3 regions of the Sporolactobacillus sp. Y61 genome follow, and region 3 is predicted to be linked to each of the others. Evidence: a T-box and tRNA genes for the amino acid it is inferred to sense, from the RefSeq annotation. Region 3 holds a T-box; the other regions hold tRNA genes.
The links. A T-box is a leader RNA that pairs with one kind of tRNA and senses whether it is charged. The one in region 3 lies ahead of thrS (threonine--tRNA ligase), so its partner is inferred to be a tRNA-Thr.
Positions count from the first base shown of each region.

Region 1: it has a tRNA-Thr gene. The T-box ahead of thrS (threonine--tRNA ligase) is inferred to sense a tRNA for this amino acid. The anticodon was not compared.
Region 2: it has a tRNA-Thr gene. The T-box ahead of thrS (threonine--tRNA ligase) is inferred to sense a tRNA for this amino acid. The anticodon was not compared.

Region 1 is NZ_CP159510.1:670,514-680,297, forward strand. Features, by position in the region: gene radA (DNA repair protein RadA) at 1-1,050, opposite strand, end outside; gene clpC (ATP-dependent protease ATP-binding subunit ClpC) at 1,240-3,687, opposite strand; gene ABNN70_RS03380 (CtsR family transcriptional regulator) at 4,005-4,466, opposite strand; tRNA gene ABNN70_RS03385 (tRNA-Ala) at 4,758-4,831, opposite strand; tRNA gene ABNN70_RS03390 (tRNA-Pro) at 4,859-4,932, opposite strand; tRNA gene ABNN70_RS03395 (tRNA-Arg) at 4,937-5,010, opposite strand; tRNA gene ABNN70_RS03400 (tRNA-Leu) at 5,027-5,115, opposite strand; tRNA gene ABNN70_RS03405 (tRNA-Gly) at 5,132-5,206, opposite strand; tRNA gene ABNN70_RS03410 (tRNA-Lys) at 5,245-5,319, opposite strand; tRNA gene ABNN70_RS03415 (tRNA-Thr) at 5,336-5,408, opposite strand; tRNA gene ABNN70_RS03420 (tRNA-Val) at 5,416-5,488, opposite strand; rRNA gene rrf (5S ribosomal RNA) at 5,494-5,610, opposite strand; rRNA gene ABNN70_RS03430 (23S ribosomal RNA) at 5,696-8,626, opposite strand; rRNA gene ABNN70_RS03435 (16S ribosomal RNA) at 8,808-9,784, opposite strand, start outside.
Region 2 is NZ_CP159510.1:584,779-594,562, forward strand. Features, by position in the region: gene ABNN70_RS02835 (HsdR family type I site-specific deoxyribonuclease) at 1-2,720, opposite strand, end outside; gene ABNN70_RS02840 (restriction endonuclease subunit S) at 2,713-3,291, opposite strand; tRNA gene ABNN70_RS02845 (tRNA-Ala) at 3,505-3,577, opposite strand; tRNA gene ABNN70_RS02850 (tRNA-Gly) at 3,584-3,658, opposite strand; tRNA gene ABNN70_RS02855 (tRNA-Leu) at 3,709-3,794, opposite strand; tRNA gene ABNN70_RS02860 (tRNA-Lys) at 3,801-3,876, opposite strand; tRNA gene ABNN70_RS02865 (tRNA-Tyr) at 3,888-3,972, opposite strand; tRNA gene ABNN70_RS02870 (tRNA-Thr) at 3,993-4,068, opposite strand; tRNA gene ABNN70_RS02875 (tRNA-Val) at 4,076-4,148, opposite strand; tRNA gene ABNN70_RS02880 (tRNA-Glu) at 4,150-4,224, opposite strand; gene ABNN70_RS02885 (M15 family metallopeptidase) at 4,491-5,288, opposite strand; gene ABNN70_RS02890 (hypothetical protein) at 5,424-5,573, opposite strand; gene ABNN70_RS02895 (AAC(3) family N-acetyltransferase) at 5,697-6,509, opposite strand; gene ABNN70_RS02900 (universal stress protein) at 6,708-7,133, opposite strand; gene ABNN70_RS02905 (DMT family transporter) at 7,454-8,449, shown strand; gene ABNN70_RS02910 (TIGR04053 family radical SAM/SPASM domain-containing protein) at 8,699-9,784, opposite strand, start outside.
Region 3 is NZ_CP159510.1:2,862,825-2,872,608, reverse strand. Features, by position in the region: gene dnaI (primosomal protein DnaI) at 1-438, shown strand, start outside; gene ABNN70_RS13765 (putative sporulation protein YtxC) at 774-1,589, shown strand; gene ABNN70_RS13760 (hypothetical protein) at 1,940-2,182, shown strand; gene ABNN70_RS13755 (DJ-1 family glyoxalase III) at 2,420-2,998, shown strand; T-box leader at 3,080-3,304, shown strand; gene thrS (threonine--tRNA ligase) at 3,395-5,326, shown strand; gene infC (translation initiation factor IF-3) at 5,592-6,095, shown strand; gene rpmI (50S ribosomal protein L35) at 6,163-6,357, shown strand; gene rplT (50S ribosomal protein L20) at 6,462-6,815, shown strand; gene ABNN70_RS13730 (ABC transporter ATP-binding protein) at 6,898-8,763, opposite strand; gene ABNN70_RS13725 (ABC transporter ATP-binding protein) at 8,760-9,784, opposite strand, start outside.

The DNA of each region.
Region 1 (9,784 bases), 1.0 Mb from region 3:
GGCATCCTGGTTCTGAAGCAGGAGCCCGGCTCTTTTCTCGAGCACAGCCATAATCAGTGACATCCGATTATTATCAAGTCCTGCTGCCATCCTGCGCGGGTTCCCGAAATTAGTGGGTGTAACCAGTGCCTGGATCTCAACAAGAATCGGCCGGGTTCCTTCCATGGCGGCGACAACGGCCGATCCTGATGCGCCACTTGTCCGTTCCTGAAGAAATATTTCCGATGGATTTAAGACCTCTGTCAATCCTTCCTCTTTCATTTCAAACACACCCATTTCATTCGTAGAACCGAAGCGGTTTTTTACCGCCCGAAGGATACGAAATGTGTGATGGCGCTCCCCTTCAAAATATAAAACGGTGTCGACCATATGTTCAAGAGTCCTTGGACCTGCAAGCGCCCCGTTTTTTGTGACATGACCGACAATAAATATGGCGGTTCCGCTGGTCTTGGCGATCCGCAGCAATTGACCTGTGCATTCTCTGATTTGTGAAATACTGCCCGGTGCTGAAGTAACATCAGGATGATAGATCGTCTGAATGGAATCAATAATCATCACTTCCGGATGAACCTCTTTCATATGCATCTCAATCTGACTGATGTCCGTTTCTGACAGAACATAAAGCCCATCCGAACTGACATTCAGCCGTCCGGCGCGCATTCTGGTCTGCCGAATCGATTCTTCTCCCGATATATACAACACCGTATGGCCATGTGAAGCCAGATGATCGGAAACCTGAAGGAGAAGTGTCGACTTGCCTATGCCCGGGTCACCTCCTACAAGGGTCAGTGATGCAGGGACAATGCCTCCGCCCATCACACGGTTAAACTCCTTCATTCCGGTAATAATCCTTGGTTCCTCATCCAGGGTCACATCAGACAGGAGAGCGGGACGATTATTTTTTTTAACCGGGCCATGAGCGGCGTTTGCCGGCTGTATCAATTCTTCAACCATGGTATTCCAGTTCCGGCACTCCGGACAGCGTCCCATCCATTTGGGGCTTTTATAGCCACATTCCTGGCATATAAATACTGATTTTGCCTTTGCCATTTAATCACCTTGCCTGATTCAATTAAAAATTCGGGATCTATTAAGAAAACCTGACGACTGACAAGTCGCAGACACCGCCAGAAACCTGGTCTTTCCGAACATTTTTTACTTTCTTAAAGTGCAAAAGAGCCAAGGCTTTTTTCAGGCTTTGGCTCTTTTAGCCGCAAAAACGGTCCGGCCTGCCGGACATCAGGATTTCGCGACTGCTGCTTCTTTTTTGTTAACTGTATAATCACCGTCTTGATAATCAATAACAACATGGGTTCCCTTAGTAATATGCCCCATAAGCAGCTCTTCGGACAATTTATCTTCAACGCGTTTTTGCAGCGCACGACGCAGTGGACGGGCACCGTATTCGGGATCATAACCTTCCTCAACGATCCGGCTCTTAGCCGCATCGGTCAAATCGATGACAATACCCTGGCTGGACAGACGATGTTTCAGACGTTCAGCCAGAAGCGAAACAATCTCCATCAGCTGAGGCTTGGTCAAATGGTGGAACACAATAATCTCATCAATCCGGTTCAGAAATTCAGGTCGGAATGCCCGTTTCAGTTCGGTCATCACCTTCCCCTTCATTTCTTTATATTCCTCTCCCTTGTCTCCGACGGTAAAGCCAACATATTTGTTCCGTTTGAGTTCGGTAGCGCCGACATTTGATGTCATGATGATCGCTGTGTTCCGAAAATCAACGGTCCGTCCCTTCGAATCCGTCAGTCTGCCATCATCCAGTACCTGAAGGAGAATATTGAAAACATCGGGATGTGCTTTTTCAATTTCATCAAAAAGAATCACTGAATAAGGCTTCCGTCGTACTTTTTCCGTCAGCTGTCCGCCCTCATCATGGCCGACGTAACCCGGAGGAGAGCCGACAAGCCGGGAAGTTGTGTGCTTCTCCATATATTCGGACATATCAATACGGATAATCGCTTCTTCATCACCAAAGAGCGTTTCCGCAACCGCCCGGGCCAGCTCCGTTTTCCCCACACCGGTAGGGCCAAGAAAGATAAATGAACCAATCGGACGTTTGGGATCTTTAAGACCTGCCCGTGCTCTCCGGACAGCGTGTGAAATTGCTGTGATCGCTTCATCCTGACCGATAACACGTTTGTGCAGAATTTCTTCCATATGCAGCAAACGCTCGCTCTCCTTCTGTTCCATACGGACGACAGGAATTCCTGTCCAGTTGGCAACAACCAGCGCAATGTCATTTGGAAGCACCTGGGTGTTTTCTTGCCCCTGTTTTTCTTTCCACTCTTTTTCGCAGAGATCTACCTGTTCTTTCAGCTTCTGCTCATGATCACGGAGTGAGGCGGCCTTCTCAAATTCCTGACTTTGAACTGCTGCATCCTTTTCTTTTTTCACCGTCTCAAGCTTCTGCTCCAGTTCTTTAAGGTTCGGCGGAGCCGTATAAGAACGCAGACGTACTTTAGATGAGGCCTCATCCATTAAATCAATCGCCTTATCGGGAAGGAAGCGGTCGGAAATATAGCGGTCTGAGAGGCGTACAGCGGCCTCTATCGCCTCATCCGTAATCTTAACCCGATGATGCGCTTCATAACGGTCGCGAAGTCCCTTTAATATCAGGACTGACTGTTCCTTTGTCGGCTCTTTAACTGTAATCGGCTGGAATCGGCGTTCAAGAGCCGCATCTTTCTCAATATACTTTCTATACTCATCAATAGTTGTGGCTCCGATACACTGCAATTCTCCGCGGGACAGAGAGGGTTTAAGAATGTTCGAAGCATCTATTGCCCCTTCAGCACCACCCGCACCAATCAGCGTATGAAGTTCGTCGATGAACAGAATGATATTGCCCGCCTGTCTGATTTCATCCATTACTTTTTTCAGCCGATCTTCAAACTCCCCGCGGTATTTTGTTCCGGCCACAACAGTTCCCATATCTAATGTCATGACCCGTTTGTCACGGAGAATCTCGGGCACTTCATTATTATCAATTTCCTGTGCCAGGCCTTCTGCAACAGCGGTTTTCCCGACACCCGGTTCTCCGATCAGAACCGGGTTATTTTTCGTTCTTCTGCTCAGTACTTCAATCACCCGTTCAATTTCCTTACTTCTTCCGATAACCGGATCCAGGTTTCCTTCACTGGCCATAGAAGTCAGGTCCCTTGCCAGGCTGTCCAGAGTCGGCGTGCTGGCATGAGCTGCATTGCGGCTCTGTGAACCACCGGACGTAGCTTCATGACTCCCAAGCAGCTGTAAAACCTGCTGTCTTGCCTTATTCAGGCTGACACCCAGATTATTGAGTACCCGGGCAGCCACGCCTTCACCTTCACGTATCAGTCCAAGCAGAATATGTTCTGTACCCACGTAAGAATGACCAATCTTTCGTGCTTCATCCATTGACAATTCAATGACCCTTTTTGCTCTGGGCGTATAGTGTGGCGTCTGAACCGTTTCGCTCCCGCGTCCGATCAGTGCCTCCACTTCCTTCTGGATTTTCTCCGGACTGAGGTTCAACGCCTTAAGCGCCTTGGCTGCGATACCGTCACCTTCCCGGACCAAACCAAGAAGAATATGTTCCGTGCCGATATTATTATGACCAAGTCTCATGGCTTCTTCCTGAGAGAGTGCGAGCACTTTTTGAGCGCGTTCTGTAAATCGTCCAAACATCATGATTGTGGCCCCCTTTTCATATCCACTGTCCGCAGGATGGATCACATGATTAAAAAAGAACCTTAACTGTACCTTATTCGAAAAGCTCCTCCGTTGACCACATCCCGCCGACTACCGGGTATCAGACAGGAATACTCTTTCCTGTTCTGTCTATTGTAGTGAACATTCTGTAATGGTTCAACCAAAGTCACTCCAGCTGTCCGTTTTGCATCACTTTATTTTCAACCACTTACTTATTATTTCTGCACCCTGCTGAAAAATTCCTTCATTCCCTGCCAACAAAAAATATCGGGATCCATGCTCAGGGTGCTGCCTGATCAGCGTCTGTACGTCAGTGACTGCAACATCGCCTTTAAAATATTCGCACGCATTTCGTCTCTTATCGGGATACCAAAATCGAGCACACCACGATCAGTAGCGCTGAGCATCAGCCTTGCTTCCCTTTCGCTGATGACATCTTCTTCCAGAAGATGAACAATAATCGAGTCGGCCATATTCTCAGTCAGACTGTAGTCAATTAAATGAATCATTTCATCAATTAAGTCGGCATCTGTGACGGGACGGACTTTGATCACCTGAATATAACCACCACCACCCCGTTTACTTTCAACGACATATCCTCTTTCAACAGAAAAACGGGTTTTTAAAACATAATTAATCTGGGAGGGAACACACTGAAATTTTTCAGCTAGCTCACTTCGTTTAATCTTAATCGCATCATCACCTGAGTCCAGTATATCCTTAATGTATTTTTCAATAATATCTGAAATGTTCCTCATCGGGGCACCATCTCCCTGACCTTGACTAACTTTGACTATAATTTTATTATGTATGTATTTGCAAAAATAATCAACCTCTGTCATCCCCAATTTGGAAAAATAACGGAACAGGAAGAACTTATGGAGGAGAAATTTGAGGGAGCCTGTCAGCTGTCAGAAGCTTTACTTATCTAAAAATTCTTCCCTGCAAAATTCCCGGCATTCATAAAAGATAAAAAAATTTACGTTGCTTCTTTAACGAGACGGAAGCACCGTAAATTTCACTTTAACTTCATATAACAAAGCTGTAAGTGGAGCCTGGGAGGATCGAACTCCCGAACCTCCTGCGTGCAAAGCAGGCGCTCTCCCGGCTGAGCTAAGGCCCCATTCGGACAAAATCCTGTATAAAAAAATCGGGAAGACAGGATTTGAACCTGCGACCCCCACGTCCCGAACGTGGTGCTCTACCAAGCTGAGCCACTTCCCGAAAATGCGCCCTAGAGAACTCGAATCCCCAACCTTCTGATCCGTAGTCAGACGCTCTATCCAATTGAGCTAAGGGCGCAAAATAACAGAATAAATGGTGCCGAGGGCCGGACTCGAACCGGCACGGTAGTCACCTACCGCAGGATTTTAAGTCCTGTGCGTCTGCCAATTTCGCCACCCCGGCACACTGGTAAATGAAATGGAGCGGAAGACGGGATTCGAACCCGCGACCCCCACCATGGCAAGGTGGTGTTCTACCACTGAACTACTTCCGCAATATGTAATATCCGGAATGAATAAATATAATAACAAATGGTGAGCCACGAAGGATTTGAACCTTCGACCCTCTGATTAAAAGTCAGATGCTCTACCCCTGAGCTAGTGGCTCACACAGATTAAAACAGTGCCGGTCAGAGGACTTGAACCCCCAACCTACTGATTACGATTCAGTTGCTCTACCAATTGAGCTAGACCGGCATGAAAATGGAGGATATAGGGCTCGAACCTATGACCCTCTGCTTGTAAGGCAGACGCTCTCCCAGCTGAGCTAATCCTCCATATCGCCTGGCAGTGACCTACTCTCACAGGGGGACAGCCCCCCACTACCATCGGCACAGAAGAGCTTAACGACCGTGTTCGGGATGGGAACGGGTGTGACCTCTTCGCTATGACCGCCAGACTTGAAAATCACCCGGGGTCGGGCGACCCCTCAAAACCGGTAACGAAAGATACAGCACGTCTTTTTTCCTTCTGTCCGCTGACTTTGGGTTAAGCCCTCGGCCGATTAGTATCTGTCCGCTTCACGCGTCACCGCGCTTCCACTCCAGACCTATCCACCTCATCATCTCTGAGGGGCCTTACCAGCTTAAAGCTGTGGGAAATCTCATCTTGGAGGGGGCTTCATGCTTAGATGCTTTCAGCACTTATCCCGTCCACACATAGCTACCCAGCGTCTGCTCCTGGCGGAACAACTGGTACACCAGCGGTGTGTCCATCCCGGTCCTCTCGTACTAAGGACAGCTCTCCTCAAATTTCCTGCGCCCGCGACGGATAGGGACCGAACTGTCTCACGACGTTCTGAACCCAGCTCGCGTACCGCTTTAATGGGCGAACAGCCCAACCCTTGGGACCTACTTCAGCCCCAGGATGCGATGAGCCGACATCGAGGTGCCAAACCTCCCCGTCGATGTGAACTCTTGGGGGAGATAAGCCTGTTATCCCCAGGGTAGCTTTTATCCGTTGAGCGATGGCCCTTCCATGCGGTGCCACCGGATCACTAAGCCCGACTTTCGTCCCTGCTCGACTTGTGGGTCTCGCAGTCAAGCTCCCTTGTGCCTTTACACTCTGCGAATGATTTCCAACCATTCTGAGGGAACCTTTGGGCGCCTCCGTTACCTTTTGGGAGGCGACCGCCCCAGTCAAACTGCCTGCCTGACACTGTCTCCGGACCGGATCACGGTCCCGGGTTAGAATGTCGGTATCGAAAGGGCAGTATCCCACCGGCGCCTCAGCCGAACCTGGCGGTCCGGCGTCAAAGGCTCCTGCCTATCCTGTACAATCGATACCCACATCCAATATCAGGCTGCAGTAAAGCTCCATGGGGTCTTTCCGTCCTGTCGCGGGTAACCTGCATCTTCACAGGTACTATAATTTCACCGGGTCTCTCGTTGAGACAGTATCCAAATCGTTACACCTTTCGTGCGGGTCGGAACTTACCCGACAAGGAATTTCGCTACCTTAGGACCGTTATAGTTACGGCCGCCGTTTACTGGGGCTTCGGTTCAAAGCTTCTCCCCGAAGGGATGACCTCTCCTCTTAACCTTCCAGCACCGGGCAGGTGTCAGCCCCTATACATCACCTTTCGGTTTAGCAGAAACCTGTGTTTTTGGTAAACAGTCGCTTGGATCTTTTCACTGCGGCTCAGAGGGCCCGAAGGCCCTTTGAGCACCCCTTCTCCCGAAGTTACGGGGTGATTTTGCCGAGTTCCTTAACGAGAGTTCTCCCGAGCGTCTCAGAATTCTCTTCTTGCCCACCTGTGTCGGTTTGGGTACGGGCGCTGGTTCACTCGCCAGAGGCTTTTCTAGGCAGTGTAGGTTGTGGCCCTTCGGTACTTAAATTTCCCTCCTCATCACCGTCCGGCCTCAGACAGCGGGATTTGCCTCGCTGCCGGCCTCGCGGCTTGAACGCACGCTTCCATCCGTGCGCTGACCTCGCCTTCCTGCGTCCCCCCTTCACTCAAACGTGTTCCAGCGGTACAGGAATATCCACCTGTTGTCCATCGCCTACGCCTTTCGGCCTCGGCTTAGGCCCCGACTGACCCTGGGCGGACGAACCTTCCCCAGGAACCCTCGGGCTTTCGACGGAGGAGATTCTCACTCCTCTTTTCGTTACTCATACCGGCATTCTCACTTCCAGACGCTCCAGCCTGCCTTCCGGCAGACCTTCCCGGCCTCTGGAACGCTCCCCTACCATGACTCTGAAAGAGTCATCCGCGGCTTCGGTGCTGCGCTTAGCCCCGTTACATTTTCGGCGCGGCGCCACTCGACCAGTGAGCTATTACGCACTCTTTAAATGGTGGCTGCTTCTGAGCCAACATCCTGGTTGTCTGGGCAACGCCACATCCTTTCCCACTCAGCGCAAACTTAGGGACCTTAGCCGGCGGTCTGGGCTGTTTCCCTTTCGACGACGGATCTTATCACTCGCCGTCTGACTCCCGGAGCCTGAGCGTCTGGCATTCGGAGTTTGACTGAACTCGGTAATCCTGTGGGGACCCCTTATTCAATCAGTGCTCTACCTCCAGACCTCTTTCTCCGAGGCTAGCCCTAAAGCTATTTCGGGGAGAACCAGCTATCTCCGTGTTCGATTGGCATTTCACCCCTACCCACACCTCATCCCCGCATTTTTCAACATGCGTGGGTTCGGGCCTCCATCCAGTGTTACCTGGACTTCACCCTGGACATGGGTAGATCACACGGTTTCGGGTCGGCAACCCTGAACTCATTCGCCCTCTTCAGACTCGCTTTCGCTGCGGCTCCGCCTCTCCGGCTTAACCTTGCTCAGAATCGCCACTCACCGGTCCATTCTACAAAAGGTACGCTGTCACCCCCGAAGGGGCTCCAACTACTTGCAGGCACACGGTTTCAGGATCTCTTTCACTCCCCTTCCGGGGTGCTTTTCACCTTTCCCTCACGGTACTGGTTCACTATCGGTCACTGGGGAGTATTTAGCCTTGGGAGACGGTCCTCCCGGCTTCCGACGGGGTTTCTCGTGTCCCGCCGTACTCAGGATCCACTCCGGAGAGCGCGCCTCTTCGGCTACAGGGCGTTTGCCTTCTTCGGCCGGCCCTTCCAGGCCGTTCGCCTGAAACGCGCTTTTCTGACTCCATGCGGAGTGTCCTACAACCCCAGGGGGCAAGCCCCCTGGTTTGGGCTGTTTCCTTTTCGCTCGCCACTACTCGGGAAATCGCATTTGCTTTCTCTTCCTCCGGGTACTGAGATGTTTCAGTTCCCCGGGTCTGCCTTGACGCCCCTATGGATTCAGTGCGTCATCCTGTCCGTCAGGACAGGGGGTTTCCCCATTCGGAAATCTCCGGATCAAAGCCCACTTACAGCTCCCCGGAGCTTATCGGAGTTCGTTCCGTCCTTCATCGGCTCCCAGTGCCAAGGCATCCACCGTGTGCCCTTTAAAACTTAACCACCGACACAATCATTGATCATGTCCTGGACAAAATGGAATTCTTGACGTGTTTTCTGTATCTTTCGTTATCCAGTTTTCAAGGATCGTCCCGCGTGCCCTGCGGCACGCCGGGTATTGAAGGAATGACTCCTTCAAAACCAAACAAAAGCGCAAACGTTTCGCTATCGATCGTTTCCTTAGAAAGGAGGTGATCCAGCCGCACCTTCCGATACGGCTACCTTGTTACGACTTCACCCCAATCATTTGTCCCACCTTCGGCGGCTGGGCCCATAAAGGTTCCCGCACCGACTTCGGGTGTTACAAACTCTCGTGGTGTGACGGGCGGTGTGTACAAGGCCCGGGAACGGATTCACCGCGGCATGCTGATCCGCGATTACTAGCAATTCCGGCTTCATGCAGGCGGGTTGCAGCCTGCAATCCGAACTGGGGGCGGCTTTATGGGATTGGCTCAGCCTCGCGGCCTCGCTGCCCTTTGTACCGCCCATTGTAGCACGTGTGTAGCCCAGATCATAAGGGGCATGATGATTTGACGTCATCCCCACCTTCCTCCGGTTTGTCACCGGCAGTCACCCTCGAGTGCCCAACTGAATGCTGGCAACCAGGGTCAAGGGTTGCGCTCGTTGCGGGACTTAACCCAACATCTCACGACACGAGCTGACGACAACCATGCACCACCTGTCACTTCGTCCCCGAAGGGGAAAACCCGATCTCTCGGGCGGTCGAAGGATGTCAAGACCTGGTAAGGTTCTTCGCGTTGCTTCGAATTAAACCACATGCTCCACTGCTTGTGCGGGCCCCCGTCAATTCCTTTGAGTTTCAGCCTTGCGGCCGTACTCCCCAGGCGGAATGCTTAATGTGTTAACTTCAGCACTAAGGGGTTGGACCCCCTAACACCTGGCATTCATCGTTTACGGCGTGGACTACCAGGGTATCTAATCCTGTTCGCTCCCCACGCTTTCGCACCTCAGCGTCAGTAACAGACCAGAGAGCCGCCTTCGCCACTGGTATTCCTCCACATCTCTACGCATTTCACCGCTACACGTGGAATTCTACTCTCCTCTTCTGTACTCAAGCTCCCCAGTTTCCAATGCCCGCCTGCAGTTGAGCTGCAGAATTTCACATCAGACTTAAGAAGCCGCCTGCGCGCGCTTTACGCC
Region 2 (9,784 bases), 950 kb from region 3:
AACAGTCGCTCAACCAGTTCTGTCAAATAATCATAATCGATTTTAACATCCTTGACGTGCGTCATTTTTAGTTCAATTTCGTATAAGGGAATTTTTTTCTCCTTAGAAATATGCTGCTTCAATTCGTTTGTCAGAACGGTTGTCAGCATCGTTTCCTGTTCAGAAGTCATACCTAATTTTTCAATCAATTCATCAGGGTGATCATAATCAAACCCTGTTTTTTCACCATTAACTTCATCAGGGTCGTATTGTTTCAGCTTTGCCATACCGGCATGATAATCACGTAACAAATTGAGCATATCCTCTTTTTGCTTTTCTGATGGCGGCAGCTGTTGAAATTCACGGGTTAACTGGCTAAGCTTTCCGACAACTTTTTTCACTTCATTAAACACTTCTTCAAATGACTTAGCGGTGAGCCCCTCTTTTTTATTAAACCGACGCCGATCATCGTCTGACAAATCGGCTGAATTTTTATTGGCGTATATGGCAAGTGCCCGATTCATCAATTTTTCATTTTGTGCCGGCCATCTGTAGTTGACCACGCGTCCCCAAGGTTTCTCCTGCATGTCGGCGATACGGTTTGTTCTGGAGTAGGCCTGAATAAGTCCTGCTCCTTTAAGTGTTCTGTCCACATAAAGCGTATTAAGTTCCGGTGCATCAAAACCCGTTAAGAGCTGATCGACAACAATCACAAGATCCAGGTAATTCTTATCCGTTGCCGACTTGTTCAAACGACTCGTCACATCTTGCGTGTACCCGGAGACATCATCCATACCAAAGGACGTGCCGAATTCTTCATTATAGGCTTTGATTGCATCATGCAGGCCCTGATTGGTCGGAAGCATATTGTCATTATTAGAAGCATTGAGGCTGAAGGTCACTGCAACTTTCAGCGTTTGGCCGCCATTCTTCCTGTGTTCAGCATTGACACGCTGAAATTCGTTGAAATACATCATCGCCATGGGCGTACTTGCTTTGCCACCCCCTACATGCGTCGTTAATAAGGCGTTATATTTGCCTTCATTTGAACGATTACGCCAGTTCTTGAAAATATCTTCAACCACTAATCGAACATGATCCGGGTTTTCATCATAGAAGCTTGGTTCAACTGCATCGTCCATATCTTCCTGCGACAAATTTTTAATCTTGTCTTTGATTTGCGCGTCTGTCCATTTGGGATAACGCTCACGATAGAATTTCGGTAAGTATTCCCTCTTCATCTGCTCTTCGTCAATGGTTGTTTCAAAATCAACTTTGAAGCCCAGGACGTTTCGATCGGCAATGGCTTCACGAATCGTATACGCATGAAGCAGCGGGCCGAAGATGTCTTCTGTACGAAGTCCGGTCGTCGTCTCATCAAACATTGGTGTTCCGGTATAACCCACCCATGCTGATTTTTTGAACGCTTTTTGAATCTTTGCGAAACTTTCTCCACCCGTAGACCGGTGCGCCTCATCGACAATAAAGACGATGTTTTTATCAGGCGCTTTGAAAGATGCCCGCTTAACAAGTGTCTCGAGCTTTTGAACACTGGTCACAATGATGTTATTGTCTTTACTTTTGAGTTTGCGATTTAAGTCTTTGGTATTATCCGTATTTTGAACACTTCCAAGTGCATCTTCTGTGCTGTCCGGATCATATGCCTGATAGTTTTCATTTGTTTGTTTCGTCAAGGCGATTCGGTCAACAACAAAAACGACTTTATCCACTTTAGGCATGCGACTGGCAAGCCATGCGGTTTTGAAACTTGTGATGGTTTTACCGGAACCCGTTGTGTGCCATATGTAACCGACCTTGTTCATTCCAAGTTCAAAATCAATGTGCTTCAGTTTTTCAATAACATTTTGCGTAGCATATACCTGGTAAGGACGCATGACTTTAAGCATCTGCTTATTTTTCGTCCCATCCAGAATCATATAATTCGTCGCCATTTGATGGGCCATTGGAATGCTAAGCATGGAATCCGCAAACTCTTTCCAGTTTCGTACGATGGTATTGTCGCTTTTACGCTGCCAGTTAAATGCAAAATCCTTATTGAATTTATCGGCCGTTGTATTGGCCATATACTTGACATTATTTGGCGTGATCGCAACTAAAATCTGCAAGGTTGAAAAAATATCGCGGTATTGATTTTCATCAGCATATTGATGCATTTGATTCAGTGCTTCATTCACATCATGCGTTTCACGCTTCTCTTCAATCTGAATAATCGGTAAACCGTTGATCATAAGTGTCGTATCGAAACGGCGATTTGGCTTACCGGTAATGACCGCCGGCCGTTCAATTTGATTGACTACCTGATAGACGGTATTGCCTGCCCCAATCTGTTTCTGATCGAATACGGTTAAGAAGACATGTCGCCCATCATCCAGATCAATCTCAATTTGCGATACACCGTTTAAACCGTATAAGAATTGCCCCGCTTCATAAGGCGTTTTAAGGTCGGAGATGATTTTCTTTACCTGATTAAATTCAACAGTACTTAGCGGATGATCAAGCGTGTTATGATTATGCTGTTCAAGAATGGCTTTAAAATTAGCCCAAAGCTGATCTGTCGTTTTGATTTGCGGTTCATATTTCCAGAGTTTCGTTTTAACCACGTAATCAAGCGGTTTTTCATGAACTGCAGAATCACCCGTTCTTTTTAAGTGTTCAGGCGCTGTAATGGTTCCACTGGTTATATACTGAATCAGTTCCGTTTCAAATCGGGTTTCATTCATCATAAGTAGCCTCCTCTAACCGTTTTAAAAGAATGACCTTCTCAGATTCTGCCACGCGATTTCGCAGCGCGTGCAAACGTAGCTGTTTAAAATAGACCTCTCCGATATTTTTCTGCTTTTCGATTGATGGAAGCTTTGGCATTTTAAGTTCTTTAAGCTGCCTCAACGTATATTTCAATACTTGTGAACCTTGCAGTCCGATCATCAATTGTTTTCGGATGGTCTTATTTTCATTAAGCAGATAAACCAGATATTTCGAGTCGATGTGATTCTCTGGATCGAGCCTCACATAATTTTGCGTGTAGAGATAATTTTCGTGAACTTTTCTTACCATAGAAGCGGTGCCTGAAGTCAGACTGAATACAACATCCCCGGCGTGCAACGTGTTCACTTTATCCCTTGTACGTATTTGTTTATTGTCGTTATCCGGCGAAACCATGCCAACCAGATCATCTGATAAATCGGTCTGACTGTAAAAATAGTAGAGCGGTGCCTGTTCATCGAAACTTTCAGTGAGCCGAAACTGTGGTGAGCCGCTGACCAGCTCAACCCTCTCACTTAATTTTTTCATAAACACCGTGCCTTTCTAAAATTACGTTTTTGATGATATAAATATATCATGGGAAAATAGATTTTGCAACATAAAATTTTAATTTCGCAAAATTACATTTTAAACAATAAAACATTCGCCGGCTGAAATCGCATAAGCTTTTTTGTACCACAACAAAAAAGCGATCATTTTGCTTCTTCGGCAAAATGATCGCTTCGTTCATATATTCTCCGATGGAGCCTAGCGGGATCGAACCGCTGACCTCCTGCGTGCAAAGCAGGCGCTCTCCCAGCTGAGCTAAGGCCCCATAATATGGAGCGGAAGACGGGATTCAAACCCGCGACCCCCACCATGGCAAGGTGATGTTCTATCACTGAACTACTTCCGCAAAATAAAGGGTGTATAAAAATGCCACCCATTTTAATAAATAAAGTAAAGTGCGGATGAGAGGACTTGAACCTCCACGCCCGGTAAAGGGCACTAGAACCTGAATCTAGCGCGTCTGCCAATTCCGCCACACCCGCATCATATGGTGGGCCATGAAGGCCTCGAACCTTCGACCCTCTGATTAAGAGTCAGATGCTCTGCCAACTGAGCTAATGGCCCACAGGTATAAGTGGTGGAGGGAGAAGGATTCGAACCTTCGTACCCTGAGGGAACGGATTTACAGTCCGTCGCGTTTAACCACTTCGCTATCCCTCCACGGTAAGCGCTGCAAACTATGGTGCCGGTCAGAGGACTTGAACCCCCAACCTACTGATTACAAGTCAGTTGCTCTACCAATTGAGCTAGACCGGCGAAATGATGGAGGATATAGGGCTCGAACCTATGACCCTCTGCTTGTAAGGCAGACGCTCTCCCAGCTGAGCTAATCCTCCATGGTGACCCGTACGGGATTCGAACCCATGAACCCACCGTGAAAGGGTGGTGTCTTAACCACTTGACGAACGGGCCATATCCTTTTTCTTTCGCAATCGACGTTCTTTATTATATCTAGAATGGACAGGCTTGTAAAGTAAAATATAAAAACTTATATTTTCTGAATATTACCAGGCTCTATCAGTCTGTTCTACATTCCCTGCCTTTATACCTGTTTTACACCTATCCCGAAAAGCAGAAATCCCGTCTCGCCACCTCACAGAACATTTACCACCCTGCTCATTTCGACCGCTCCCATGACACGGGCAAAGAGATGGATGAGCGAAAGGCTTTGGCTGTGATTATTTTGAAACCGGGACGTCGCCCAGATATTCTTCAAGCGCAAGTCCTCTCTTAAATATAGTGGTTGCAGCGGAACGTCCGACATATCTCAGATGCCACGCCTCATATTCATAACCGGTAATGGATTCTTTCCCTTTCGGATAACGGATGATAAATCCATATTCATGCGCATGCTGCGTGAGCCAGGCCGCTTCCCGTGTCCTGCCAAAAGCTTCAGTTGCCGCATATTGGCCGTTACGTCCTGATACATCAATGGAAAGGCCGGTTTCATGTTCGCTTGTTCCCGGGCGTGCGCTGTACGTCAATGCCTTTTTTTCTCCATCTTTGTTCACATAATAATTAAAAAGAGAGACCTGCGTCCGATGAGAACGATAAGCCGAGACGCCTGTCAGCCGGATCCCTTCCTTCTCTGCTGCGGCGAACATGTGCTCAAGCGCATGTGCCGCTTCCTGGCGCATTTTCCTTTTCTCAGATTTTCCGGAAAAAATGAAGGGAACCCGGGCATCAACCAGATTCTTTGGCACATAGCTGTCAGGCAGCTTGAAATATTTATTAACAAGAACCAGAGAGCTGTCCGGATCGGCGACAACATGGATCCCCTTCTGATTCATCGCAGACATTTCATGATCCTGTGTAGACGGGCTTGCTTCCTGACTTTGAGAAGACCGGTTTTCTGCTGATTTTTCAGCCGACTGCGACGCATGATCCGGCTCCTGATGAGATTGCGGAGCTGTGGTGCATGCGGACAGAGAAAGGAGCAGCGCTGCCGTCATTCCCATGAATCTTTTGAGTTTCAATATCACTGTACTCCTGTCTATCTTCAAAATTCTTTAAAAACTAATAAACCTATCATCTCACAAAACAGTCACAATAAAAAGGAACAATGAAGGGATACCACAATTTCCCACCCTTGTTCCGACTGCGTTATCCGCTTACCCGAAAATCAGTTTGACGTTAATGATGATTGAGATAGCAAGCGCACAATCAGTCAAGAGTAATTTACGGTTCAGACGGACGGTTTCCTCATGACGTTCCTGATCCGTTCTGGTTAATTGATGTTCCCGATATCCCCTGATCTCCATGATCTCAGCTCCTGTCCGGATTTCTCATACCATGATTCCCGTTTTCTCTGCTTTTATTCCTCATTTTCAGAATAAACGGCCAGTATATAGAAGGAGTTGATCGTTGATAAAGATCTTGTAAAATTACTGTTTTTTCAGTGTATGTGCAGTAAACTTGACAATGGCCGGCTGAGACATCAGCCGCGCATCCGCCTGACCGATTTTACCTGCAGACAGCTGCTTCGGACCAGACTGACTGCTCTCAAACTGCTTACCGATTTTTGCGAATCGTTCCTCATGATAATCCCAGTCTCTGTAAGTGACCCATCGCCTTTCATGATGCTGCAGGACGGGACTTTTCCGCCTGACCTCTTTCAATGTCCCTGACAGATATTCCCCGAGATGCATGGACGTATTATTTCCATAGCCAACCCCGATCAGGAGGACAAATCCCTGCCTGTTGAAGATTCTGCCAAGGGGAGAATCCATGCCCAGTCCGTCATTCAGCGCGTGCCCGGAAACAATCTGATCCCGTCCGGCTCCCCAGGCCGTAAAAGAATAGATCGGATGACTGCTCCGCCGGACGCCGGGAAACATGCGAAATGTTTCTGCCACGCGGCCCATACCGAGTGTCGGTGTCCGAAGCGGGTCAAATGGAGGCATCTCATGGTAAATCGTTGAAATCCAGCTCTGCGGTACGGTCGGATTTCCCCAGTCAGCCGGGTCTGAAACATCGCCACTGTGTGCGGGCATGACCAGCGTGCCTTCTGACGTCAGGACGTCCTGCAGAGCTTCAATCACCGTCACAGGACCGCCGCACACCCAGCCAATCCGGCTCATGGATGTATGGACGAGCACCGTCATCCCTTTTTTCAAGCCAATTTTTCTCAGATCACTGACCAGGCTGGACCGCGTTACAGGCCGCTTCGTCTGTCTGATCACATCTTTTTCACTCATGCTCCATCTTTCCTTCATTCGCTTTTCTTTATGGCATGACGCCTCAGAGAACTTTGCGGAGCCCGGACTCTTTCGTCAGGCACGCTTTGGTTGTTCTTATACAATCATCCATAGAATTTCTGTACGTTCTTATATCAAAAAAAGCACTCCGATCATTTTCGGAGTGCCTGATCATTCAGAATTCTTTGACCTGCCGGATCATTTGACAATCAATACCGGTACTTTAGACCGCTGAACAACACCATGACTGACACTTCCCAGAAACTCTTTAACACCGCTTAACCCTCTGCTGCCGATCACAATCAGATCATATCCGTTTTCCTCTGCGAATGTCAGAATCGCACGCACAGGCTGACCTTCCTCGACAAACGTATGTGTGCTGTTCGGGAGCTTGCGCAACAGGTTGTCTGCTTTCGACACGATCTCATTTCCATATTTAAATGTCGATTCGCGCACTTCACGGTAAACGTCACCGACAATAAACTGGTTGGCCGGTACCGTGACCACATGGAGCACATCCAGTACGGTACGTCCGTCCAGTTCGGTAATTTCAATCGCCTTTTTCAGTGCTTTTTTAGACAGATCTGAATCATCATAGGAAACCAGTATTTTCTTAAAAAGCATGATCAATCACCGCCTCTGACATTTTTTTCATGCCTCAGGAGATCTGTTTCTCTCTCTATTTTAAATCAGACGGACAGATTATGAAAGCAGATTTTCATGTGGGCGATGACTCGTCTGTCCATAAATTTCCGGATGTGACAAAGCAGACCGTCACAATTACCCCCTTACATTTTATTAATATCTGCGTTATATTAAAGTTTGCATAATTAAACATAATAAGTATTATTTGGTAACGTTTTCATTATTTCGTCCAAGCCGGTCTTTCGCGGCTCACTATGCGATCAGATCACCTGAATTCGTTGATAATAGAGGTTGTGTATATGAAAAAGGGATATATTTTTATCGCCTTTTCGGCTTTGTTTTTCAGTACGATGGAAATTGCTATTAAACTGGTGGCTACAGATTTCAATCCGCTTCAGCTTAATTTCCTGCGTTTCCTGATCGGATCCATCATCCTTTCTCCACTGGCTGTCCGCCATCTAAAAGGAAGTGGATTTTCGCTTAACCGGAGCAATGTGCTTTACTTTATGTTTTCGGGATTTATGTGCGTTGTGGTCAGCATGACCTTTTTCCAGATGGCTATTGTGTATTCAAAGGCATCGACGGTCGCCATTCTATTCAGCTGCAACACCGTCTTCGTTATACTCTTTGCCCATTTCTTCCTGAAAGAGAAACTGACGAAGCTGACGATCCTTTCACTTGCCATCAGTCTTGCGGGTATGATCTTCATCGTCAATCCGAAGAATCTGACGAACCCGCTCGGTATCTCTCTGTCCCTGATCGCTGCCGTCACTTTCGCTCTTTATGGGATGGTCGGTCGTAAAGGGAGCCTGAAATTCCACTATGACGGCATCGTACAGAGCAGTTTCAGTTTTCTGGCCGGAAGTATGGAATTACTCGTCCTGATGCTGATCACAAAAATAGATCCGGTCAGCCGGTGGCTTGAGAGTGTGGGACTGGGTGCATTCAGCAACGTTCCGGTCTTTCAGGGCATATCCTGGGGCACACTCCCGACGCTGATTTATCTCGGTGTCTTTGTCACCGGGCTTGGATTCAGTTTCTATTTTCTGGCCATGGAGGAAACTTCGGCTTCAACGGCTTCGCTTGTCTTTTTCATTAAACCGGCACTCGCACCGGTTCTTGCTCTTCTGATACTGAGTGAAGCCATCACGTCGAATGTCCTGGCCGGCATTCTGCTGATTCTTACCGGATCCTGCGTCCAGCTCTATTCAGACAACAAAGAAGCCAGACTTGCGGAACAGAGAAAAGTGGCCCAACATCCGGCACACGCTCATGAAGTCCATGTCAGATCATAATCGGTCTGTTTCAGAAAACGGGAGACTGTATCAGATGCAGTCTCCCGTTTTTTTCATGCCATCGCGAGAGGATTAGTTTCTGATACAAGGCGTAAAAAAAAGATCTCTCTAAGAGATCCAGTTTGGGGAAGTTCATTACTTCATTATTGATTATAGGTCTGACGCAGCTCCGGTCACATCGTACTCCGGTACACTTCTCTCTACTTCTGAGGTCTGATTTTTATCAGTTAATATCCTGCGAACCTGAAGTCACCTGGCACCTGCTTCTTTGTATCGTTTCGGCAAGTAAACGCAGTATGGCTCAGATGCCTTATAATCACCGGTTACCGCATAAGCCCGCGACCGGGATCCGCCGCAGATAAAGCGAAATTCACAGACCCCGCATTTTCCTTTTGTCGAATCTGGATCGCGAAGCGCTTTAAAAACCGGATGATTCCGATAGATGTCCGGAAGCGGCTTATTCCGGATATTCCCGCAATTGATCGGCAGAAATCCTGATGGCTGAACATCCCCTGTGTGACTGATAAACACAAAACCATTTCCATCATTCGTCCCGCGCGGTGCTTTTGCCAGATCGTCATGCGGTCTGCCGATCGGTTTCAATCCGAGTGCCCTGCGTCGCCGGTTTTCCTGAAAAGCAACCCGGCGGTAAAACTGGGCTTCCGTTGTGGAGACGATATAGGGCATTTTCTCCTGCAGATTGAACGCCCAGTGCAGAATCTCTTCGTGCTGCTGCGGTGTGACCGGTTCAAGCTCCCTGCCCCGTCCCACAGGCACAAGGAAGAACAGCGTCCAGACCGAAACGCCGCAGGCTTTCATCAGCTCTGCCATCTCCGGCAGCCTGTCGGCATTGAATCGGGTCACCGTTGTATTGATCTGAAATTTAATGCCCAGTTCATTCAGATAAGAGATACCCTTCATGGTCCGGTCGAAAATACCTTTTACACCCCGGAATGTGTCGTGTGAGGCGGCATCCGGTCCATCAAGTGAAAATGCCCAGCGTGCAATCCCCGCTTCCTGGGAGCGCCGAACCGCCTGTCTGGTCACACGCGGCGTGGCTGAAGGGGTCAGCGACACGCGCATACCCTTTCCCGAAGCGTAAGCGGCCAGGTCGAAGATGTCGTCGCGCATCAGCGGATCTCCTCCGGAAAAAACAAGCAGCGGGTTTTTCATCGAGTAGATCTGATCAATCAGTTCTTTCCCTTCTTCTGTCGAAAGTTCTCCGGGATAGGGGTGAAGCTGAGCCGCCGCCCGGCAGTGTCTGCAGTGAAACGGGCACATCCGGGTCACTTCCCAGATTACAATAAAAGGGTCCTGATTATAATCCCGTGGTAT
Region 3 (9,784 bases):
CTATGCGGTGAATTTGGAGTTGGAAAGACCTATCTGATGGGGGCAATTATGAATAGTCTTGCTCAGAAACGTCATGTCGCCTCTCTGATCATTTATGTCCCTGATTTCTTCAGAGAAATTAAGGGCGCCATTCAGGATAATACCGTTGATTCCAAACTGGATGTGCTGAAAAAAACGCCCGTTCTGATTCTGGATGATATTGGTGCAGAGACGATGACACCCTGGGTACGTGATGAGGTGCTGGGCAGTGTCCTTCAATATCGCATGATGGAGCATCTGCCCACTCTGTACACCTCTAATTTTAACTATGATGAGCTGGAAAACCACTTTTCCTATTCTCAGAAAAGCGGGATAGAAAATGTCAAAGCCAAACGAGTGATGGAACGTATTCGACATTTTACTAAATTGATTCAGATGGATGGCAAAAATCGAAGATAAATCAGTGCGGCAAGGGTTGCCGCTTTTTTTTTCCCGCATGAACGGGCAGGTCCACCTCCGGGTCATGCGGGTAAACGAATTGGCCGGGCCGGGGATACCTTGCTGTAAAATCCCGCCGGATTCAACAACGAATAATCCGATTCGTGGGGGATGCGCAGGCTAAAATGCGTACGTCCTATCGCAACGCCTGCACGAAAACGTCCTGTACGCTCGGGCTCCCCACTGATTGACGTTTCACTTTATTTTCCAGATGGTTTTTTTATACGTATGATTCGTTCCTTCCACCCATATAGTTGTAAAAAGAATAGGACGGGGAGGAAGAATCATTGGATATTGTGTTTGAGACAAGGCAGGAAGCGGTTGAATTTTACAGGAGGATGCCGTCTGCTTACAGACAGGATGTCCGTGTACTGCTGTTTAACAGCCGTCTGGCCATATTTCCGGAAACGGGCACCGACTGGAGGACTTTATCTTCCCTGATAACAAAATATATCATAGGGAAATATGAGAACGGCTGGTTGTATAACATCATCGAGAAATATTATTTTTTTAAGGATCCGGGAGAGAAAACAGCCATCATGAATATTATCACGGCCATTCTCGCCGGTGAAAAAAACGATCTTCCGCGCATGGAGACACTGCCGGACCGGAAACAGCTGATTCAGGAGGCGCTGGAGGGTGTTTTGACGGAACACAGTACCCTCTCTTTTGCATCCATTTTACATTTCCGACTCACTTCATATAAGCGGACATTGCGACGGATCACCGAGCTGGCCATTGATGAATATAAGCTGGAGCAGGAATATCAGGTTTTTATTGATAAGCTGCGCCGGATTATCCGCGCGTACAAACCGCTTTGTGAAAAAATCGAAGTCTATGATGATGAACCGTTCAAAATCTTTGACGAAAATCACCGGCTGATCCGCAATGTACAGTCTGTACGCTCCTTTTATCCGTTACTCAGACAATGGGGGATCGACGCGGAGCCCTCCATAATCCTGAGCCTGATCGCTCTGGCACCGGAGCAGGTAGTCATTTTTACAGATCGTCCGGAACACAGCATTATGAAAACACTGAGTACAGTATTTGAAGATCGGGTTTTTTTCTTTCCACGGGAAGTTCAGACGGAGCATGGAGCGGGATTTCATTGAAAAAAGGCAGAATTAAGGGTTTACAAAATGAATGACCAGGGATATACTGGAAAAAGTGAAACAAATGAAGGAGGCCATCGCAATGATGACTGAAAATGTCAGAACGACTACAGCATCAACTGAATACGATTTGACGATGGTCCCGGCATGAACTGACAGTGAGACAGATAAAAAAATTGAACTGAAGAACAGCCGCAGGCCACCGGTATCTGCGGTTTTTTTGCGCTCTTTTTTCTGAAAGACCGCGGATCCGTAATGGACTGCGGCCTTTTTGCGTCTTGTGTATAAGGTTGTCCCGCCGGTGCGGGATACCTTTATATAAATACAATGAAAACAGGAGGCATTGAAAGATGCAACAGCTTGCAGTGAAAGCGCCCCGTACCATTGCGGGGAAGAATTTTTTGAGAGAAACCATCCCGGTACAGGGAGGAGGGAAACGAATGCTGAGTATAAACTTTCTGACCATCAGTCTGACGGTATCAGTCAGACCGTCCAGGTCAAGAATTCGGCGCTATGAGGACAATAAACGGATTAAACGGCTGCGGGAAGATATGCTGAACCGGCGGGCTGAGATGTCACGTTATCTTTATTAATGCGAGCATGAAAAATACGTTACAGGGGGAGATTAGAATGATGAAATATAAGGTATATGTATTCAGAAAATCAGAAGCAGTACGTAAAGCGGGTATGATCATCCGGTGACTGCCGGCAGCCGGCCGACCCTCAGGGTTGTGCCCGGCTGCCGGCTTTTTTCTCTACAGCATGAGCGTATCATCTGGATGATGGATATGGTACGATAAAGACAATGAATCTGAACAGGAGGGATCTTTTTGAAGAGAATACTTGTGCTTCTTGCTGAGGGCTTTGAAGAAACAGAAGCAGTCACAGCGATTGATGTACTCCGCAGAGGCGGTGTGGAAGTGGTTCTGTGCTCTCTTGGCGGCAAACTGGTCGAAGGTTCCAGACATATAGTGATTCAGGCAGATACGGACATCAACAGTTCCGGACTGAAAGATTTTGACGGTATTTATCTGCCGGGAGGAACGAAAGGGGCGACAACACTCCGGGACGATGAACGTGTTCAGGAGCTGATCCGCTATTATCATGACAGTGGGAAAAAAGTAGCGGCCATTTGTGCGGGACCGATTGCCCTGGAACGTACCGGTATATTGAAAGGTGAAACGGTGACCAGCAATCCGGATTTCAGGAGCCATATCAAAGATGCTGATTATTCGGAAGATCCGGTCGTTGTCTCCGGGAATATTATTACTTCGAGAGCAGCCGGAACGACGCTCCCGATTGGTCTGGAGATCCTGCGTCAGCTCGGACTGACTGAGAAAGCAGAACAGGTCAGTAAAGACATGCTGTTTGATTTTCTGATGGCGAATAAGGAGAAAATAAAAGCGTAACCTGTGCTTTTCGCGTTCTTTCATGGGGTCACTTGATTTTCTTTCATGGGGAGCCTATAATCAGTTTATACTTTGAATATATGATCGGTGAAGATGAGGACACGGATTTTCCTGTTCTGTTTTCAGAGAGGAGGCGTCTGGTGCAAGCCTCTGGCAGACGGGTTGATTTACCACCTCTGAGCTTTGGCGGAGAAATGAGTATCTGCCGGCGGACACCTGTCCGTTATCAGCAATCTTGAGCCGCCCGGATACTGCAGATTCGGGCGGGAACAAGGGTGGAACCACGAGAAAGCACTCGTCCCTTTAGCGGACGGGTGCTTTTTTATTTTTTCTTTCTTCATTCACCTGGTCTTTCAAAGCAGTGCTGAAAAACATGTTACTTAGGAGTGAATATCTATGTCTGAAATTAATCTGACTTTTCCTGATAAGTCAGTACGTAAATTTCCGCAGGGCGTAACGACTGAACAGGTCGCCGCTTCTATTTCGAACAGTCTGAAGAAGAAGGCTGTCGCCGGAAAGATTAATGGTGAATTATATGATGTCACAAGACCCATTGAAAAAGATGCGGCAATAGAAATTCTCGGTCTGGATACGGATGAGGGACTGCACATCATGAGACACAGTTGTGCTCATCTGCTGGCACAGGCACTCAGGCGCCTTTATCCCGATGTAAAACTCGGAATCGGCCCGGTGATCGAAAACGGTTTTTATTACGATGTTGATCTCGAACATTCACTGACGAAGGACGATTTCCCGGCAATCGAAAAAGAAATGAAGAAGATTGTCAGCGAGAATCTTCCAATTACCCGTGAAGAAATTTCCCGTGCGGATGCGCTGAAGATATTCAGTGAGATCAATGATCCGCTGAAACTGGAACTGATCCATGATCTTCCGGAAGACGCGACGATCTCCATTTACAGGCAGGGTGAATATGTGGACCTCTGCCGCGGACCACATCTTCCTTCTACCGGCCGGATCAGGGCGTTTAAGCTGATGAGCGTTGCCGGGGCTTACTGGCGCGGCGACAGTAATAATAAAATGCTGCAACGCGTGTACGGTGTCGCTTTTCTGAATCAGAAAGATCTGGATAAACATCTTCACTTTCTTGAAGAGGCCCAGAAACGGGATCACCGTAAACTGGGAAAACAGCTGGAACTTTTCATGTTTTCTGAAGAAGCGCCAGGCATGCCGTTTTATCTGGAAAACGGACAGATCATCCGTACGGAACTTGAAAATTTCGCCCGTGAACTGCAGCGCCAGAATGACTATGAAGAGGTCCGTACGCCGCTGATCATGAATCAGAGGTTGTGGGAGAATTCGGGGCACTGGGACCATTACCACGAGAATATGTATTTTACGAAAGTGGATGATGTCAATTATGCCCTCAAGCCGATGAACTGCCCCGGGCATATGCTCATATATAAAGACACCCTGCATTCCTACCGGGATCTGCCCATCCGGATTGCCGAATTCGGTCAGGTTCACAGGCATGAACTCAGCGGAGCACTTAACGGTTTGCTGCGTGTGCGCACGTTCTGCCAGGATGATGCCCATATTTTTGTCCGCCCGGATCAGATTGAAAGTGAAATCAAAAATATTTTCAAATTGATTGGAAAAATTTACAGCACATTTGGATTTGATTATTCGGTTGAACTGTCGACAATGCCTGAAGACCACATGGGTACAGTTGACATGTGGCAGAAGGCGGAGAAAGCCCTGAGCAATGTACTGGAAGCCATTCATATGCCTTACACCATCAACGAAGGGGATGGCGCATTCTACGGGCCGAAGATTGATTTCCATATCAAGGATGCGCTGGGAAGAAGCCACCAGTGTGCAACGATTCAGCTGGACTACCAGATGCCGGAAAAATTTGATTTGACCTATATTGATGAGAACAATGAGAAGGTCCGCCCGGTCGTTATTCACCGCGCCGTTTATGGTTCACTGGACAGATTCTTTGCCATTCTCATCGAACATTTTGCCGGGGCGTTCCCGACCTGGCTGGCACCGGTTCAGGCTGAGCTGGTTCCGGTTGCAGATGTTCATCATGATCACGTCAGGAAACTGGAACATGATCTGAAAATGGCCGGAATCCGCGCCCATGCCGATCTCCGTGGGGAGAAACTCAGCTACAAGATTCGTGATGCCCAGACTCACAAAATACCGTACACTCTGGTCATCGGTGATCAGGAAATTAAAGAGGACAGTGTAAATGTACGCAAATACGGTGAAAAGGCAACGAATACACTGCCTTATGAGGATTTTAAAGCCCATATTCTTGAAGAGATCCGGAAACGCATCACAAAGAAACCAATTGTGAAATAAGGAAATACCTTGCAATTACCGGGGCGTCATGGTATACTTTTTGAGTTAATGAATCGAGTAAAAGCGGAGGCGCCCGGCTTCTCACCTGAACGACGCAGCAATGCTGTTGTCAGGTTGAACAGGTAACAGAATGAACATACGGGCGTTTTGTGCGCCCGTATTTTTGTATGTGCAGGTATTGAGACCTGAAAAGCGGTCTTTTCAGATCCCGGCAGCCTGTGTTTTACTCACATAAAACTGGAGGTGTCTCAATATTAGCAAAGACATGATTGTCAATGAGGGGATCCGTGCTCAGCAGGTTCGGCTCATCGGTCAGAATGGGGAACAAATCGGTATAAAGTCCAAGGCGGAAGCTTTGACAATGGCCCGCCACGTTAATCTTGATCTGGTTATGGTAGCACCCGGAGCCAAACCGCCGGTATGCCGCATTATGGATTACGGTAAGTTTCGCTTTGAACAGCAGAAAAAGGAACGTGAAGCCCGTAAGAAGCAGAAAGTGATCAATATTAAAGAAATACGGCTAAGCCCGAGTATCGAGGAACATGATTTTAATACGAAAATGCGTAATGCAAAAAAGTTTCTTGAAAAAGGTGACAAAGTCAAAGCTTCGGTCCGCTTCAGAGGACGCGCGATCACACATTCTAATCTCGGCCGTCAGGTCCTTGAGAAGCTTGCTCAGGAATGTGCAGATATCAGCGTTGTCGAAGCAAGGCCAAAGATGGAAGGACGCAGTATGTTTCTCGTACTGGCTCCTAAAGTCGAAAAGTAAGAAAACAGGATCGGGTGTTTATGCAGAGGTTTTCATGCAGCCCGCTTCCGTCAGGAGGAATTATTTTATGCCAAAAATGAAAACACACAAAGGTGCCGCAAAGCGTTTCAAGAAGACAGGTACCGGTAAAATGAAACGGAATCATTCATATACCAGCCATATGATGATTCATAAGTCACAGAAGCAGAAACGTAATCTCCGCAAGGGTACAATGGCAACGTCTACTCTGGCGAAAAAAGTCAAGAAAATGATTAATGACTGAGATAACCAGTATATTTTTTAATAGCCGTTCAGACTGAGTGGATCCGCTGATGATGCGGACATACTGATATGCGGTCTGGCGGCCTATTTTAGGAGGTTTTTACAATGGCAAGAGTAAAAGGCGGATATGTAACCCGACGCAGACGTAAGAAAGTATTGAAGCTCGCCAAGGGTTATTTCGGCGCAAAACATAAATTATTTAAAGTGGCACAAGAGCAGGTCTTCAAATCACTGACCTATGCTTACCGTGACCGTCGTCAGACGAAACGGAATTTCCGTAAGCTGTGGATTGCACGGATCAATGCTGCAGCACGGATCAACGGTCTGTCTTACAGCAAAATGATTTACGGTCTGAAGGCGGCTGGTATCGAAGTCAACCGGAAGATGCTCGCTGATCTGGCCGTACACGACGAAAAAGCATTTGCAACGCTTGCTGAAAAAGCAAAAGCCGCAATGTAACACATTTTCATCCATGAAACACCCCCGCTTATCAGACAGATAAGTGGGGGTGTTTCTGTTATTCAGGTGATAGGGCCTTCTGTCAGGCATTCTCTTTGTAGTACTGCGCCTGCGCCTGCCACAGTTTGAAATACTGCCCATTCTCTTCATGGATCAGTTCGTTATGCGATCCACTTTGGATCAGGTTGCCCTTATTGAACACAAGAATGCGATCACAGAAACGGCAGGAAGACAGGCGGTGTGAGATATAAATAGCCGTCTTATTACCGACAATCTCCTGGAATTTTGCGTATATCTCATATTCTGCAACGGGGTCCAGCGCAGCCGTTGGTTCGTCCAGAACAACGAACGGGGCATTTTTGTATAGAGCACGGGCGATAGCGATTTTCTGCGCTTCACCGCCGGAAATATCAACGCCGTCATCACCAACTTTATAGAGCGGTGTATCCAGCCCCTCCGGCATCCTTCTGATCCGATTGCCAACACCTGCCTCATCCAGACAGGCCATCGCACGTTCACGGTCATAATGCACATCGGTTGCGACATTCTGACCGGCAGAGAACGCGAAAAGCTGAAAATCCTGAAAGACGACAGAGAATAGGTTCAGGTATTCCTGATAATTATATTTCTGAATATTAATACCGTTAAGCAGAATTTCTCCTTCCTGTGGATCATAAAGGCGGGTCAGAAGTTTGATGAACGTCGTTTTTCCGGATCCATTTCTGCCGACTACCGCAAAGTGCTGGCCGATTTTCAGCTTGAGAGAGATGTTTTTCAGTGCCGGGGACTCCGCACCAGGATATGTGAAAGATACATTTCTGAACTCTATTTCATAATCATTATCCATCCGTTTCTCAACAGGCAGGGTCCCTTTATATTTTGGATTCGGGGTATCGAGAAAATCAAAATACAAATTGACGTAATCAATATTCTGCCAGCTGTCGGTCGCCGAAGTAATCAGTTCAGCAAAGCCTGTTGTAAATTGACTGATCGCTCCGACATACTGAACAACGGAACCGATACTGATCAGGCCGATCAGCGCCTTCATACCGACAAACAGATAGACAAAACCGGTGATGATTGAAGAAATAGCTGCATTAACCCCATAAAAGCGACTTTGTTTTTTTGATATATCATGTTCAAATAATTTCTGATTGCCTGTTATAAAGCGTTTATATGACTCACTGATGAGCGATTGCTGCTGGTAAATGCGGACGTCTTTTCCAAATTTATGATCTTCCATCAGGTCTGCATAAAAAGAGAAAATCCGATTGATCGGCATCACACGATCCATCCTTTTAAACGCCCATTTACTGAATCGGGCGTTTGACCAGACGGTGTATGCAGATGAAAGGATAATCATTCCCAGAAACAGTACCGAAAGCCATGGTGAGGCAATAAATGAATGAGAAACGTTTGAAGCAGGTGGAATAAAGACCGGAAAAGCAAGTATGATTGAGAACACTACGGTACATAAACTGGTCAGGAACCGTTCGGTCAGCTCTGGTAATTGCCAGATACCTCTCCTATGCATTTGACAGGCTTCATCAATTTTTTGTTTTCTTAAATGAAAGTCAGGCTTTTCCACATTTTCATAATCTGTACTGAGAATCAGTCCGTCCATTTCTATCTTTCCAAAATAATATAAACGATAATCGCCCTTGTCTTTGATCCGCTCCATGGCTTTCTGCAAAAGGAGGGCCGCCAGATTCAGAATGATAGCAGTACCAACTAAGAAAGCAAGCTTTGAGACGGAACGGGAGCCAAAGAGTTCATCGATAATCCGGGCCGTTATATAAATTGTAATGAATGGGCTGAATGATTTCAGCAGCGCTCCGGCTGCAGCCGCCGGGAGAAGGGAGGGGACCATCCGCTGAACAATCCCCATTCCCCTCCAGAGAATATGCCACCTGTCTTTAAGTGATGTTTTGTCCGTTGTCCGGTTCATAGGCGTTCACCCTCGTCTTTTAGTTCGTCAATATGATCCCTGTAATAATGGCTTTGAATCGTGAACAGCCGGGCATATTTACCATTTTTCCTCATGAGTTCGTCGTGTGTCCCACTTTCCGCAATCTTTCCATCAGATAGGAAAATAATTTTGTCGCAGAAGCGGGTGCTGGACAATCTGTGGGAAATAAAGATGGATGTCCGGCCCGAAACAAGTTTTCCGTAACGCTGGTAGAGCTCGTCTTCGGCAATGGGGTCAAGAGCGGCTGTCGGCTCATCGAGTATTAAAAAGGGTGATTCCTTATACAATGCTCGCGCCAGCAGCAGTTTCTGAAGCTCTCCCCCGGAAAACTGCACCGCGCCTTCGTTCACTTCTTTAACCATCATCGTATTGACCCCATTAGTGAGGCCGTCTATTTTTTCTTTCAATCCGGAGAGCTCCAGGCAGCGGCCGACTCTATCCGGGTCAATAGTCTTACTTAACTGGGGCGCAATGTTCCGGGCAATGGAGACGGGCAGGATATGAATATCCTGAAAAACGGCAGTGAATAAACGATAATAATCATCCCTGTTGAAGGTGGTCATGTCTTTTCCATTGATGAGAATTCGTCCAGATGTCGGATGGTAAAAGCCGCAAAGTAATTTAATACAGGTGGTCTTTCCGGCACCGTTCATGCCGACAAGAGCTATTTTTTCGCCTTGTTCGATGTGCAGGCTGACATCATCCAATATCTTTCTTCCACTACCCGGATAAGAAAAAGAAACATGATCAAACGTGATGGAACATGGCCAGTGTCCCCTTTCCGGCAGAGGAATGCCTTTACCACGGTTGAAATAGTCTTTGAGGCCGAGATAATTACGGACATCACAGATTTCCAGACTCATATGTTTGACTTTCGACAAATGGTCCGTCAGTCCGGTCATCCATATAGAAAATCCAGCAATGGTACCAAAATAGAGCGTGAAATTCGCCACGGTCATCTGGCCGTTCAGTACAAGATAGAGCAGATAGGTATAGGCAA